DNA from 3 places in the Candidatus Villigracilis saccharophilus genome. Region 3 is predicted to be linked to each of the others. Evidence: riboswitches for the same ligand, from Rfam matches in the RefSeq annotation. Region 3 holds a riboswitch; each other region holds the start of a gene.
What was found. A riboswitch is a leader RNA that binds a small molecule or an ion and turns the genes downstream of it on or off. The one in region 3 is predicted to bind cyclic di-GMP.

Region 1 (4,850 bases), on a different contig from region 3:
TTTTATTTAACATTCAGACAATATTACGGGAGTACAGTTATGCGGTTTTGAGGGCCAGGAGCAACGAGCGGGAAGGCGACAAAGTATTTCTCCAAAGCGTCGGTATCCACTGCGCCGCCAAGGCGGTCAGTCCCGTCTTTGAATGCGAAGAAATTGTCACCGCCGTCGGCAAGGAAGCTATTCACTGTCACACGGTATGTGGAGGTATCACTGATCGCAACACCATTAAGCATCATGTTCGAGATCTTGCTTCCAACAGGCGCAGACAGGCTCCAGCTATATGTAAATCCATTGGAGATCTGCAAGATACGATTTTGGCCTGCAGCGGGATTGTTAAACTGCTGTTCCAAGACCGCCTTGATCTGAGTTCCCGTCATGGTAATGGTCGTCAAATTATTACCGAATGGCTGGACCGCGAACGATTCGCCGTAGGTAACCTTCCCATCGCCTTCACCGGCCGTACTGCCCGCAAAATTCAGGTCAGTACGGATTCCGCCCGGATTCATAAAAGCGATCACAGCCCCGCCGTTGGCTGGATCTGCCGTGGCATACAATTGCGCATCTGCGATCACATCACCCAAAGCCGACTCGCCTGCGGCATTATTGGTACGTGTGATCGTGGCAGTAATCACTCCAATAACACGGTTGGCAAGCGGGGCGGCAATTGCATTATATTTAGCGATGAGCGCGGTGATGAAACCATCCTTTGCGACATCACGAGTAACAATATTGTTATTGGCAGACATGCTGACAACTTCACCTGACTTGCGATTGATCGTCAGGTCAACATCGGTCACAACACGTCCAAAGGATGCGGCACTCGTAACGAGCATATTATTGATCGTACAGTTATACGCATTGTGAGTATGTCCGCTGATGACCACATCCACTTCCGGGTCAAAGCGATTGACGATATCTACAATGGCACCGGAAATACCCTCACAGCCATTGTAAGGAGCGGGAGCCACCTGGGCGCCGCCTTCATGGATCAGAACTACAATGGTTTGGACACCTTCTTTCTTAAGCTCAGGGATCAGAGCATTGACGGTATCAGCTTCGTCCAAAAAGGTAAGACCGGCAACACCTGAAGGCGTAACAATACTCGGCGTACCCTCGAGCGTCATGCCAATAAAGGCAACCTTGACACTATTAAATTCACGGATCTTATAGGCAGGGAAGAGAGTCTTGAGATCTTCGTCTTTGTTTTTCTTACTGTCATCATCATCTTCATCATCGCTATCATTAAAAACAACATTGGCAGCCAGATATTTAAACTTTGCTCCCGCAAAATCATCGCCGTCCAAACAACCATCAACAGGATGGCAACCGCCTTTTTGCATGCGTAACAACTCAACAAAACCTTCATCGAATTCGTGATTGCCAACAGCATTAAAATCCAGACCCATCGCATTGAAAGCTTCAATGCTTGGTTCATCATGGAAAAGTGCAGAAAGCAGCGGGCTTGCGCCGATCATATCGCCAGCGGATACCACAACAGTATTCGGATTGAGGGCGCGCAAGGTATTGATGTGAGTGGCAAGATATTCCGCGCCGCCAGCATTGATCGTTCCAATACGCCCGGACGAACCAGCTGGTGGTTCAAGGTTTCCATGAAAGTCATTAACAGCTAAGATTTGAACATCGACAGTCGGAGAAGGCTTGGCTGAAACAGTTGATACGATCAGGGTCGAAAGCAGAACCAGCAAAAGCAATATTGAGAAAACTTTTTTATTCTTCATTGGTGAAAAATCCTTTCCTTTGGCAAGTGAGAATTTGATTGTTAATTTGAAAAAGCATGTTCAAAATATCAGGACATTGGCAACAATGGTTTTATTATTTGTTTTCCATTCCTCCATTCCTATTAAATAAACACTGCCAAAGGGGTAAAAATCCTTCGGCAGTCTGGCGATCTGTATCACAACCACAGATCCATGACTTTGCGACACCACCTCACGATGGATTTGCCCATTTTTTCGTATCAGGTAATGTTGACAAACTATATCATAATTCATTGTTGATTTACAATGAATTTGTATAATACTTAAGTCCCATTGCTTTTTAACTTCGGTATATGCAAAAGTAAGGATCGTGAACTTAAGTTAAACAATATCCGCATGAGTTAATAGAAGTGTAATGGAATAAAAACATTTTTCCCATATACAAAGTGTCAAGAAGAGATAAAATAAAAGCATGGACACACAATCTGGTTATCTGTTAGTCGTGGAAGATATTCCCGACATCTTAAAATTATTGGATGCAACCCTAAAATTCAAAGGCTACCGGGTTCTTACTGCGCGAAACGGTGAAGAGGCACTGGAAGTTATTCAAAAGGAACGCCCGTTACTGGTCATCACCGATATCCTGATGCCCAAGATGGACGGATTCAGCCTTGTTCACAGATTAAGAATACATTCAGAAACACGCGCTATCCCGGTGATATTTTTATCAGCAACCTATGTCGCACCAGAAGATAAGGCATTTGCATTGAATATCGGAGCGACGCGTTTCATCGAAAAGCCGATCGACCTTGAACAGTTCATGCAAACGATCTCAGAACTTCTAAAAAAAGGAATCCCTGCTTCACAAGAGCCGCTTACTGAGCCTGATTTTTATAAAGGTTATCGGAAACGCCTTCAGATCAAACTCGACCAAAAAAATGCACAGATCGCCCGCACTGAACGCCTTCTAGAAACTCTTTCAGAAGAGGAAAAACTATCCTTCCAGGCATCACTTCAAATGGCTATTCAGGAACGCGAAGAGATTCAAAAACTGTTGAACCAGATACACGAGCATTTTGAAAAAAAATAACCTCCCCATGTTCAATTCTGAATTAATCAATGCTGTCGAAAACTTCTCAGCGCTCATGCTTCCACTTTCCGAAAAAGAACTAGACCGTAAATGGACATGGAAAGATCACGATGAAGAAGGAATCCGTTTTGCCTTCTTTGTGACGATTCAAGAACTACGGCAACTGGCTGTTCTGCTGACATCGACCCGCACACCGCTGACACAGGCGCAACATATCCTTGGTCAATACCATAAACAATACCTGGGTTTACAGGCTGTGGTCATTGGGGTTTCAAAAGAAGTTTCAGAACGCATACCAAATGATGGCGAATGGGCTATCCGCCAGGCTTATGCGCACATCCTTGGCGCTGAATTCTCCTTCCGCACGGTTATCCGTTACGCATTAGAACGTCACCGTGTTGCCCAATGGACGCCTGAAAGAATCCCCAAGCCCGAATATCCACGCCTATACGGCATAAACGAAAGTGAGTATGAATTTCTGATGGAGGGTCCGCTTGATGCAATGCTGGCATATCACCACGAACTGCATCCTTCGATCATTCAGGAATTTTCCAATATCACGGATCAGGAACTGGATTTGCCAGCCGCCTTTTGGGAAGAAACCCGCTTCCCCATTCGCCACCGCCTGCATCGTTTTGAAGCGCACATCATTCAGCACACCGTTCAAATCGACAAAACGCTAACCGCGGTCAGCCAAACCCCGAGCGAATCCAAACGGTTGATCCGGTATTTATTTTCTGCGCTGGCTGAAGTAAATGCGAAAATGATCAGCAGCGATAATTATCCGACAAGCAGTTCAGAATTGGCCAAGAATATAAATTTGAGAGTACGGGAAATTCAATCTGCGCTAGAGAATTAAACACTATAACAAAAGGACCGCGAAGTTTAATCGCGGTCCTTTCACTTATTTTGCAAATCTCATTTTGTGCCTAAAGTGCGCTGCACGGAAAATTCGGTCAAAGAATCCTTTATACCCATCCGCATCATACAAAATCATATAATCGGCGGGACCATAGTCAGAAGGCGGCAGCATAATGGCAGGATTGGGATTAATTTCCAAAATAAACAACTCCCCTTTTTCATTCATGCGAATGTCACAGCGTCCGTATCCCACCAACCCCATGGCAAGATACATCCGTTTTGCAATATCATGAAGGCGCGCAACCAATTCCGGGTCAATGACCCGCTTAAAATCAAACGGCACATCATAATTCCATTTTATATCCACATGCCAGAATTCTTCGTTGGGAGGAAATATCAATTCCGCTGGAGGATAGGCCACGGGATCGCTCAAATCATCCACATTGTCAACGACAAGGACATTGAACTCCTTGCCTACTATAAACTCTTCCATGCGAGCCGCGCCAAATTCGGAGCAAATCCTAGCCACCTGAGTCTTAACTTCTTCTAACGTGTCTGCGCGGGAATCCTTTGTCATACCGGTACTGCCGTAGCTCTTCGGATGTTTGATCATGATCGGGTAGCGAAGATTCTTAACTAGCTCTTCCGCCTCCAGAACATTTTTAACTTGATAGCCTCTTGCAAACCCAATCCTATTTGCATCGGCAACAGCCTGCATTTCCTCACGGGTGGGATCAAAACAATTGGAATGCGCACCAGTAAAAGGCAATTCCAATTCTTCCAGTGCCCGAACAACCTCTATGGCATCATAGCCTAATTCATCATCCTGCATATCTTCGAATTCGTAGCCCTCGCAGATGTTTAAAAAAACATCGAAATCTTTTCTGTCTGCCAACGCGCGAATCCTGTCTTTGACAGGCGAAGTCATGGTGATCATTTGCCAATCAAAATCCTTTATATATGGAGCTGGGTTAAAGTCAGCGATCACTTCGTCGGAAAGAATACACACGCGCATTGGAATACTCCTAGTTTAGGATAAAATATAATTTGCATTATGACATAAATCCACGCAAATACAAGATGAGCTATTCTTAATAATTTTTAGATAAAAAAACACAGACGAATGTCTGCGTTTTTTTATCTCGTTTCCGTAACTTTGCGAATACTGCGTGGCCGTTCAG
Region 2 (4,850 bases), on a different contig from region 3:
ATTAACATCTTCGGCCCACCCGCAGACAGTCTTCTCATTCAGCCCATTCTTGTAAAAGGTCGTTGGCTGCGCTCAGATGATGTCCGCAAGCTGGCTTTGAGCGAAGCCGCTTTGGGGTATTTCCCCGACATCCAGCCTGGAGATCATGTGCAGTTAAAGATCAATGGGCGTGAAGAAGATTGGGAAGTCATCGGCGTTTTTAAATTTGTAGACCGTGAAGGTATTTTGGCCTACGCGCCGTATGAATATATTTCGCAAATGAATAACCTTGCCAATCAATCCTATTCTTTCCGTTTGGTGACAGATAATCATGATCGGACGTATCAGGATGCAAAAGCGGAGGAGTTGGATAAGTTTTTCCGTGAACGCGGATTCAAGGTCCGTACCGCTGAGGCGGGACGCGCGGCACTGGATACTGCTGTGGAGAGTTTGGATACGCTGGTGGTCTTCCTGCTCATCATGGCGATCCTGACCGCAGTGGTGGGCGCGATGGGTTTGACTGGCACGATGGGCATGAATGTGTTGGAGCGCACGCGCGAGATCGGTATTATGCGCGCCATAGGCGCAGACGACCGCGCCGTGATGCGCACCGTCATTGCGGAAGGCTTTGTGATCGGTGCGATTTCTTTTGCGCTGGCGATCATCTTGTCGATCCCATTTACATATTTACTTTCCACCATTGTCAGTCTTGCGGTATTTGAAACGCCCATTGAAGTGGTGTTTACATTCACAGGATATGGGATCTGGTTTGGTCTGGTATTGGTGCTTTCCGTGGTTGCTTCCATTGTGCCGGCGCGCAATGCGGCGCGCTTGACCATTCGGGAAGTGCTGGCATATGAATAAAAAAATATAAGGTGAAAAATGAAAAAACAAATATCAATGATTGTTGTAATGATCGTCACGTTATCTCTTGTGCTTGCGGCTTGCGGAAATCAACCTGCGGTCACCGTGACGCCTGAGCCTGTAAACATCGTCTCCACGAATTCAGTGGTGGCTGAAGGACGCCTGAAACCTGTACAGGGAACGACCCTTTCATTTCTGGCGCGCGGAGTTGTTGAAGAGGTTCTCGTGAAGGCCGGTGACTCTGTCAGTGAGGGAGATGTCCTCGTGCGTCTCGCAAATACGGGCGGAGTGGAGGCACAGATCGTCGCCGCGCAAAATGCGTACGATACTTTGCTCCGTACCGAAGATGCCTCCCGCGCCAATCTCTGGCAGGCTTACATGGATGCTCAAATCGTGCGCGGCGTTGCAGAAAAGGAATGGGACGAGCTGAATGTGACGGATATCGAAGACCGCATTGACGATGATAAAGCCACCGTTGAAGACCGCCAGCAGGATGTGGAAGACAGGCAGGCTGACTTTGATAAATATAAAGATCTTGATAAGGATAATTCCAAACGCAAGACCGCCGAAGATGATCTCGAGAAGGCGCAGGAGGATCTGAATCTGGCATTGCGTAATCTCGAAGAGACAATCCGTGAACGCGATAGTGTGCGTGCTGCGTATGATGGTGCGCTAGGTTTGGAAGCTGAAGCAAAACATCAGTACGAGATCAGCCTTGATGGTCCGAATGCAGACCAACTTTCACTTGCCAAAGCTAACCTTGATGCGGCGAAGGATGCGCTTTCCAATTATTTGATCACTGCTCCGTTTGACGGGATCGTGGCGGATGTCAATGTGAAGGTCGGTGATCAGGTCGGCACGGAAACCCGCGCCGTCAGTATTGCGAATTTCAATTCATGGATCGTTGAAACAACGGACATCACCGAACTTGAAGTGGTCAACTTGAGCGTTGGTCAAAATGTAACGCTTGTGCCGGATGCTCTGCCTGACCTGACGCTGAATGGTACGGTCACTGAGATCAGCCAGGCCTATGTTCAACAAGGCGGTGACATACTTTATACGGTGCGCATTGCTTTGACGGACAGCGATCCGCGTTTGAAATGGGGCATGACCCTGGAAGTTTCTTTCCAGGAATCTGCACAGTAGATCTGTTCGCCGATCTGGCGGGAACCCCTATAACTAGAACATCTGAGTGATTGAATCTTGATTTTTTTCGTGCAATAATATAGGTGCTCCGAGAAAGAGCAAAACCGGGGAAACCCGGTGACGCAAAGTCATGGGTCTAACGCTGAACTGAGCCAGGACCGCCAGACTGCCGATAAAAGCAAAACCGCCAAAAGACGGTGACGCAAAGCCAAGAGTCTAAAACCAGTATAAGTTTCTGGTCAGGACCGACCGGCTGCCCGAAAGGCAAAATCAGGGAAACCTGATGACGCAAAGTTATGGGTCTACAATCACACTTTATTTGTGATCATGACCGCCAGACTGCCGAAGAGCAATCTTTTTTCAGGGATGACCTTTTTGATGGTCATCCCTGTTTGATTTATAATATGATGTGTAGAAGCGTTGCTGTTTTATTGGTTTGCAATGCGCTCAATACTTCGATAGATCAACAGGAGACATTATGGCCATTCGAATATTGGTTGTAGACGATACTGATCTGAATTTAAAGATGGTGAGCGCGATTCTTGGAAAAGACGGCTATGAAATAGTAACTGCCCGCAATGGCTTTGAGGCATTGGAGGTCATCAAAACATCTCCTCCCGCATTGGCCATTCTTGATGTGATGATGCCTGATATGGATGGTTACACCCTGTGCGGGCATCTTCGGAAAATCCCTTCCACCGCAAAGATACCGATCATAATTCTGACCGCCTTGAGTGGTGTTGAAGATAAAATTAAGGCTTTTGATTCAGGCGCTGATGATTTTTTGGCAAAACCCTTTGAACCGCAGGAATTGCGAGCCAGGATCAAGGTCTTGTTACGACGAGCCGTGGATGTCGTATCCACCACCGTTCACAGCACTGCAATGACTGGCAAGGTCATTGCGGTGTTTTCATTGCGCGGCGGGCTGGGTGTCTCCATGCTTGCGTCTAATCTTGCCGCCTCATTTTCACAAATTTGGGGAAGCCCTGCTGTGTTGGTGGACCTGGCATTTTTAAACGGGCAGAGCGCCCTTCTCCTGGATCTCCCGCTCCGAAATACGTGGTCTGATTTGGGACACTCTCCCGCGAAAGAAATGGATATGGACCTGATCAACTCGACCCTGTTGCGTCATGACTCTGGTGTGCATGTCCTTGCGTCTCCGCGCCGCCCTCAAGACGGGGAAGTGATTACTGCGGAACATGTCCAACGCGCCATTGAATTACTGCGCGCTCATTATCACTACATCATCCTGGATCTTCCGCACGATTTTTCTGAAACCACATTGGTCGGACTGGACATGGCGGACCAGATCCTGCTCATGCTCGCTCCTGAGACGGCGTCTGTCCGTTGCGCTGCGAATGCGCTGGAAACTTTTGATCAACTTAATTATCCGCCTGAGCGCATCAGCCTGATCTTGAACTGGCCTTTTAAGGGAAAAGGCCTACCGCGCGCTGGAATTGAAGGCGCATTGAAGAAGCAAATCGACGTAGTTATTCCTCATGCCGGTGAGGCGGTGGTTGCCTCGATCATGTACGGCAAGCCATCTACTTTGCAAAAACCCCTTGACCCTTTGGGCGCATTCCTTGAAGATCTCGCTTACCTTTACAGTATGGAAGAACATAAGCAGCATCCGCCGGAGAAACCTGGTGAAGGACTCAAGCGCGTAAAAGAAAGGTCGCATTCCAAATAAGATAAAACTCCGCCTCCCACATAACTGACAGTTGGGAGGCGGTTTATTGTGATGCAAACCCCTCAGGGTATAATCTGCGCCATGACAAAATCTCCCCGCCCCCTCGACCCCGAAGCCAAGCCTGATGACCGCGTGGACAATGCTCTGCGTCCTGAAAAGCTGAACGATTTGATCGGGCAGGATCAGGTCAAAGAGAATTTATCTATTCTCATCGCGGCGGCGCGCAAACGCGGCGAAGCTTTGGACCATGTCCTTTTTTATGGGCCTCCAGGCTTGGGAAAAACAACGCTCGCACATGTGCTTGCCAATGAGATGGGAGTCAACGTCAAAGTCACGGCTGGACCGGTCATTGAGCGCGCGGGTGATCTCGCCGCCATCCTTACCAACTTGCGCGCAGGCGATGTCCTGTTCATTGATGAAGTCCATCGTTTGGGACGCGCCGTGGAAGAAGTGCTCTATCCCGCCATGGAAGATTTCGCGCTGGACATTGTCATCGGCAAAGGGCCTTCCGCCCGTTCCATTCGTTTGAAACTTCCGCGCTTTACCATTGTTGGCGCTACAACCCGTTTGGCCTTGGTCACCGCTCCATTGCGGGCGCGTTTTGGCGCCGTCTATCGTTTGGATTATTATGATCTGACCGCCATGCAATCCATTGTCTCGCGTGCCGCGCGGATGTTGAAAGTGGAAGCCGAAACAGACGGGATTACAGAAATGGCGCGCCGCGCCCGTGGGACTCCGCGTGTGGCGTTGCGCCTGTTGCGCCGTGTGCGTGACTTCGCCCAGGTCCGCGCGGATGGGATCATTACAAAAAAGGTTGCCAAAGAAGCGCTGGACTTGCTTCAAGTTGATCCGCTCGGGCTCGATGATGTGGATCGCCGCGTGTTAAAGACCATCATCGAAAAATATAACGGCGGACCCGTTGGCTTGAACACCATCGCCGCATCCATCAGCGAAGAACAGGACACCATCATGGATGTGGTCGAGCCGTATCTGCTACAACTAGGCTTCCTTGACCGCACCCCTCAAGGCCGTGTCGCCACCAAATCCGCGTATGAGCATCTGGGGTTTACATATATCGAACAGGGGCAGCAGAGATTGTTATAAATTGTAGGGGCGGATCGCGATCCGCCCCTACGTTATGAATTATGGAAAACATCGCCCGTACCCTCAT
Region 3 (4,850 bases):
TGGAACGTAGGGGTTCGGTCCAAAATGCGAATTGAAGGATTGCTGGTGCCAAAAAGAAAAAAATCATCGCGGTGTTGTGCATCCAGCGAGTGCGGTTATTCATCCAGCTTATGCGATTGGTGTAGATAAGCGAAAAATAGAATTGCGCCATTGCTGCAATTGCCAGGCATAAATAGTTTATGGATGTTAATACCCGCAGGGAAAAAAACGGCTCTGGCAATTTGTAAAGATAGTATGATATTCCCCAGACGGTAACTATACTTGCGATAATTGAAAGACTGATCGCGTCGGCGGTTTTCTTGTTTAAGAGAAAAACAGCGCCGATGAGCAGGGCGATCGTGGGAACCAGCAGCAAATTTAATAATGGGTAGTTGCATATTTTTAATGAATTGGAATGGCGCTAATTAAAATCACCCGTGCTGGGCGGCTTTCTTTGTTCCACGGCTTGCAGAAAACTCGACGACACGGTGACGAAACGCCCAAAAGTCTGGGGCCAGGTGCGGCAAACTTTCCGATTCAAGTTCTGTCAACCAGAACACAACGCGGATGGATTGTTCCACCAGAAGTTCTCTGTGCATGTTAAGGGCGCTAAAAATCGTGCCGTTCACTTGCCCACCTACAATCCCCAGCTCTGATACAAAAAAAACAATTTCATTGTGATTTTTTGTTTTGCATATTGCGTCGATCACATCTGTTTTACCCGTTGCCTTGATCAATTTGACTTTCTGATCCCATTTTATAATTTCTTTTTCAAGAGCCTTTTGGGCTTTGATCTGTTCCGGTTTTGATTTGTGGATCGCGAGCAAAATGCTCGGTCTTTGCCAGTGAATGGCAAGATTAATTTCATCCGTCAGGATTTCAATCCCTTCTTTGAATGATTTGCTGTGAAAATCTTGTTTTGCCATGATTAAGGAATCTTCACGTTCTATTGATCTTTGGAAAGGAAGTAAATTATTTTTAAAGGTAGTAGATCTTGTGCTTCGCGGTTTAATTGGTTGTAGTACTGCTTCCACAGATCGAAAAAGGCGCCGCTGTTTAGTGATGTTATTTTCTGGAAGTTTCCGGATGCCAGTGCCTGCATGGCTTCATTTGTAAAACCGCCGATGGAAAAGATCACGCCATAATCATTTGGCCCCAGGGTGGACAGGAAACTTCTGATGCCTTCCAATGTTACCGCCTGACCTCTGTGCTTGATCTGCCCTATGATCCTTTGTCCCTTCGCGCCAATTGGATCTACGAATGCAATCAGATCAATGTGACCGCGTTCTTTTTCAGGCGGCGCGATCCATGAAGGGTGATAATCCATTGCACGCAAGAGTTCGGCAAGCATGGTTTGAAGTTTGGTGTGGTGTAATTGACGTAAATGGCTTTCGATCTGCCCCCATGCAGCTTCCTGCGCGATCTCCATAACCATTATGCTTTCGGGAACTGCTTGTTTGCGCGCTTCATAAAGGCGCATGGCCTCTTTGTAAAAGTCTTGTACATTAACAAACCTTCTGCAGGCCTGATAGCCTTCTTCGGTAATGTACCAGCGTCCTTTTTCAGTTTTTAACAGCCACCCTGCGTGCACAAGTGGAATCGTAGCTAACCGCACAATTCTTTCATAACGCGGTAAATTCGATTTGGAGGAATATCTTAATTCATCCTCGCTTAATTGATTGGTTATGGGGATGAGCGATAATACTTCTTTTGCTGTCAATCCGTCCGGCTTGTCCCACAGGATTTCGAATACACTACGTAATAATTCGCCCACCCTCTTTATTGTCAAGTTGGACATTTGTAGAATCCTGTTTGGATGTTTTGTTTTCTGCCTGTATGATTCCCAAATATCACAGGGTATATAAACCCTGCTGTCGGCGCATCAAGCGGATATATTGCACGATCATTTCGTTGGGGTGGGGGCGTATTCCTAGCACGACCAGATGACCAGGCGCCCAAAAATCATTGGACAAATTCTCTTGTGCTATACGCCCAAAATTTGAGAGAATGAATTTTGAAGTTTCATTTCGTATAGTATGCATAAACTGCGAGGGGGCAACTGAAGCATTTACACGCACTCCCCATTGGAAATATTCAGGATTGACTGTGGTGAACTCTAGTCGCCAGCCATACGAAATACAGATCTGTTGCAGCCACTGTGATAAATACTCTACTAAATCCCCTTTTAATTGATGCGCAGGAAAACGGGGAATAAGGAGACACGTGTAACTCAGGTCGTATGACTCGGAGTGAATAGGCTCAAGTATGACTTCCGGGTCTGAATCAAGAACATCCTCTTCTTTTGTATGAAATAAAGAAAAGGTATTACTGAGCTTTGTGTCATTTTGATCTACAAAGTCCAGATTACCATCATCCAAATCAGACTTGTTATTCTGCATTTATTCCCTTTATAAAAATTATACCTGAGAACGGGAAAAAGTGGGCAATTAAAACCCCCGCAGAGCATTAAAAAATGCCTTTTGGCGGTCTGGCAATCCTAATTGCATGAACACAACCTTAGACCCATGACTTTGCGTCCTCGCATTTCTGCGAGTTTGCTTTTTTCCATTGTATTTCAGTATTATAAAACAAAAAAAAATTATTTTGGAAATATTAAGGATGAGATATGTGAGGCTGGAGTGGAGCCGAGTGCGTTGATGTATATCAACCAGCATCAATAAATGTGGTCATAGTTTCCGCATGGATTTAATATACTTTAGCAATGTTTTTTTTTTATTAAGCAGATATGCTTGGTCTACTTATAACGCCTAGGAAAGAAAGTAGGACGAGGCCAATGTTTATGGATAAAAAAGTTGTTTTCAACGGCATTGAAATATTAACTTCGGAGGATGATGTTTCTGCGAAGAGTTTTTTCGATTTCACAGAAGAAGTGATCGACATGCTTGAAAGAGACCTTGATAAAAACGACGAAAATTTTCACCTGAGCATCAACACGGAATTTTTCGTGAATAGAAAGCCCAAACATAGCATCTCTGTCAACGGCCTGAGTAATCAAAAGACCCGCGGAAAAGTGGTGAAGATCCTGCAAAGAGCTGCCAGTTTATTAAGCGGACACGCCACCGGCACAGCCAGCGTTAATCTAATAATTGATGACCGCTGACCTTGTTTTCCCATGTATCGGGATATATTATTTGCAGAGTAGATGAATTTATATTAATTAGGAATCGAAAGGTTTTGCCACTGCGTAAATAACGCCAATGATCTTGGCGTTATTTTTATCCCCTAAATGTATATCATTATATTCATCTCCCTTTTCTGTGGTTTCAGATTTAAGGATTTGCCGATCTTTTCGATATCTTTTTACCGTTAAAAAACTTTGTGTTGTTTGTTGGTCCTCAAACGACGCCAAAACAATATCGTTTTCATCTGCCGCAGGGACGAAGAGTATTAAAACAAAATCGCCGTTCTTGATGGATGTTTTATTTGCAATGTTATTCATGCTGTGACCGGCAACTTTTACCCAGCCCCAATTTATTTCTTTAGAGGCTATCTTGATTTCATTTGATGTCCGCTTGAGCGGATGCACATCGTGCGGCTGGTTATTAAGAAAAATAATCCTTGCTTCAGCAGCGCCGGTTATATTTAAACCTATTTCGGGTTTCCCGGATTTGCCTGCCGCGACCATCTGTTCATAGACCGGCAGGGACTGTAGTGATAGGTATCCGTCTGTACGCGTTTCTTCAAATGGGGAAGTTTTATTGTTTTCTAAATGACTTTCGATTGATTTTCCAGTTGATGTGTTTTGAAAACTTGGAATGGATGCCGGCGTAATGGTTTGAATGAATTGGAATGAAACGTTCCTACCAGTATGTGTTTCTTGATAAATTATTTTTTCTTTCTCTTGGGTTGTGGGAGATGATCTGGCAGATGAATTCTCCTGGGAGGTTTTGCTTTCGACGTTTTCCGTATCACCTGTTGGACTTTCTTTTTTAGATGCCCCATTATTTTTAGCCGACGGGGAGTCCACGACCCGAAAAAGAGGTTCGTTGGAAAATTTTTCAAGGGTCTCTTGGATATCTAATTTCAGTTCTTTTTTCTTTCTGCTTTTTGCTTCTGTTCTAGGTGTGCTTAGGCTGGTATTTGTCTTAAGAAGCTGCAAAGCATTTTCTAATTCACGTCGGGCGCTTGGGAAATCCTTCATTTTGCTGTAATTTACCCCAAGCAGCCAATGCGCAACAGGGTTATTCACTTCTGTGTCTGACAATTTGTTAATGGCTTGCAAAAGACAGTCCCTTGAGTTGGGATGATCTCCTTGTTCATAATACGCGCATCCTAAAAACAAGTAATAAAACCCTTTTTGTGAATGGCTTTGAATGTTGGTTTGTTGTAACGCATCGAGCAAACAGTTGATTGCGCTTTGTAAATCATCTGGCCGTGAAGCGCTTAAATTGTAAGCCCATGCTCTCAAGCGCGATGAGTTTTCATTACATTCAAGTTTGTTGATGATCGCAATGATCTCTTCTTTCATACTTCTTCATCCAGGGGAAAAGATTCAACGCCGTCGGGCATTCTCTTGGGTGTTGAATTTGTATAAGTGCGGGGATTTTTCATGCCTTGATTAATGACTCCATATATGGATGTCAAAAGCTTTGCTGTGAAGTTGGTGGTATCCATGCGGTCAAGTCCATTGGCGAGTGTAAAAACCATATCGCGGGCCATTTCCGCCAGCGCTCTTTTCTGTGCGCGCAGTTGATACGCTTTTACTTCGCCTTGCGTGACTGTTGCATGGGTTGCGTGTCCTGTTTCCCAAATTCGAATTCTTTGGCGTTTGATTTCTTCCGGTAACTCTACATCTATAATCTGCAGGTAGGCAAGTGAAACACCATTCACTTGTAGTTTGGCATTAATAT

Region 1: linked by a shared signal. The riboswitch ahead of IPL17_RS18900 (bifunctional metallophosphatase/5'-nucleotidase) and the one ahead of IPL17_RS22390 (transposase) in region 3 are both predicted to bind cyclic di-GMP.
Region 2: linked by a shared signal. The riboswitch ahead of IPL17_RS06780 (response regulator) and the one ahead of IPL17_RS22390 (transposase) in region 3 are both predicted to bind cyclic di-GMP.

The regions. Positions count from the first base shown of each region.
Region 1 covers NZ_JADJSO010000059.1:73,171-78,020, reverse strand. The annotation lists gene IPL17_RS18900 (bifunctional metallophosphatase/5'-nucleotidase) at 24-1,739, opposite strand; cyclic di-GMP riboswitch class I at 1,894-1,976, opposite strand; gene IPL17_RS18895 (response regulator) at 2,191-2,808, shown strand; gene IPL17_RS18890 (DinB family protein) at 2,795-3,667, shown strand; gene IPL17_RS18885 (hypothetical protein) at 3,713-4,684, opposite strand; gene IPL17_RS18880 (SIS domain-containing protein) at 4,807-4,850, opposite strand, start outside.
Region 2 covers NZ_JADJSO010000015.1:158,617-163,466, reverse strand. The annotation lists gene IPL17_RS06790 (FtsX-like permease family protein) at 1-843, shown strand, start outside; gene IPL17_RS06785 (efflux RND transporter periplasmic adaptor subunit) at 862-1,989, shown strand; cyclic di-GMP riboswitch class I at 2,077-2,163, shown strand; cyclic di-GMP riboswitch class I at 2,243-2,336, shown strand; gene IPL17_RS06780 (response regulator) at 2,468-3,679, shown strand; gene ruvB (Holliday junction branch migration DNA helicase RuvB) at 3,761-4,783, shown strand; gene IPL17_RS06770 (DUF2905 domain-containing protein) at 4,825-4,850, shown strand, end outside.
Region 3 covers NZ_JADJSO010000071.1:39,762-44,611, reverse strand. The annotation lists gene IPL17_RS22405 (histidine kinase N-terminal 7TM domain-containing protein) at 1-355, opposite strand, end outside; gene IPL17_RS22400 (hypothetical protein) at 411-1,013, opposite strand; gene IPL17_RS22395 (restriction endonuclease) at 926-1,777, opposite strand; gene IPL17_RS22390 (transposase) at 1,830-2,378, opposite strand; cyclic di-GMP riboswitch class I at 2,459-2,549, opposite strand; gene IPL17_RS22385 (hypothetical protein) at 2,780-3,100, shown strand; gene IPL17_RS22380 (S24 family peptidase) at 3,158-4,468, opposite strand; gene IPL17_RS22375 (hypothetical protein) at 4,465-4,850, opposite strand, start outside.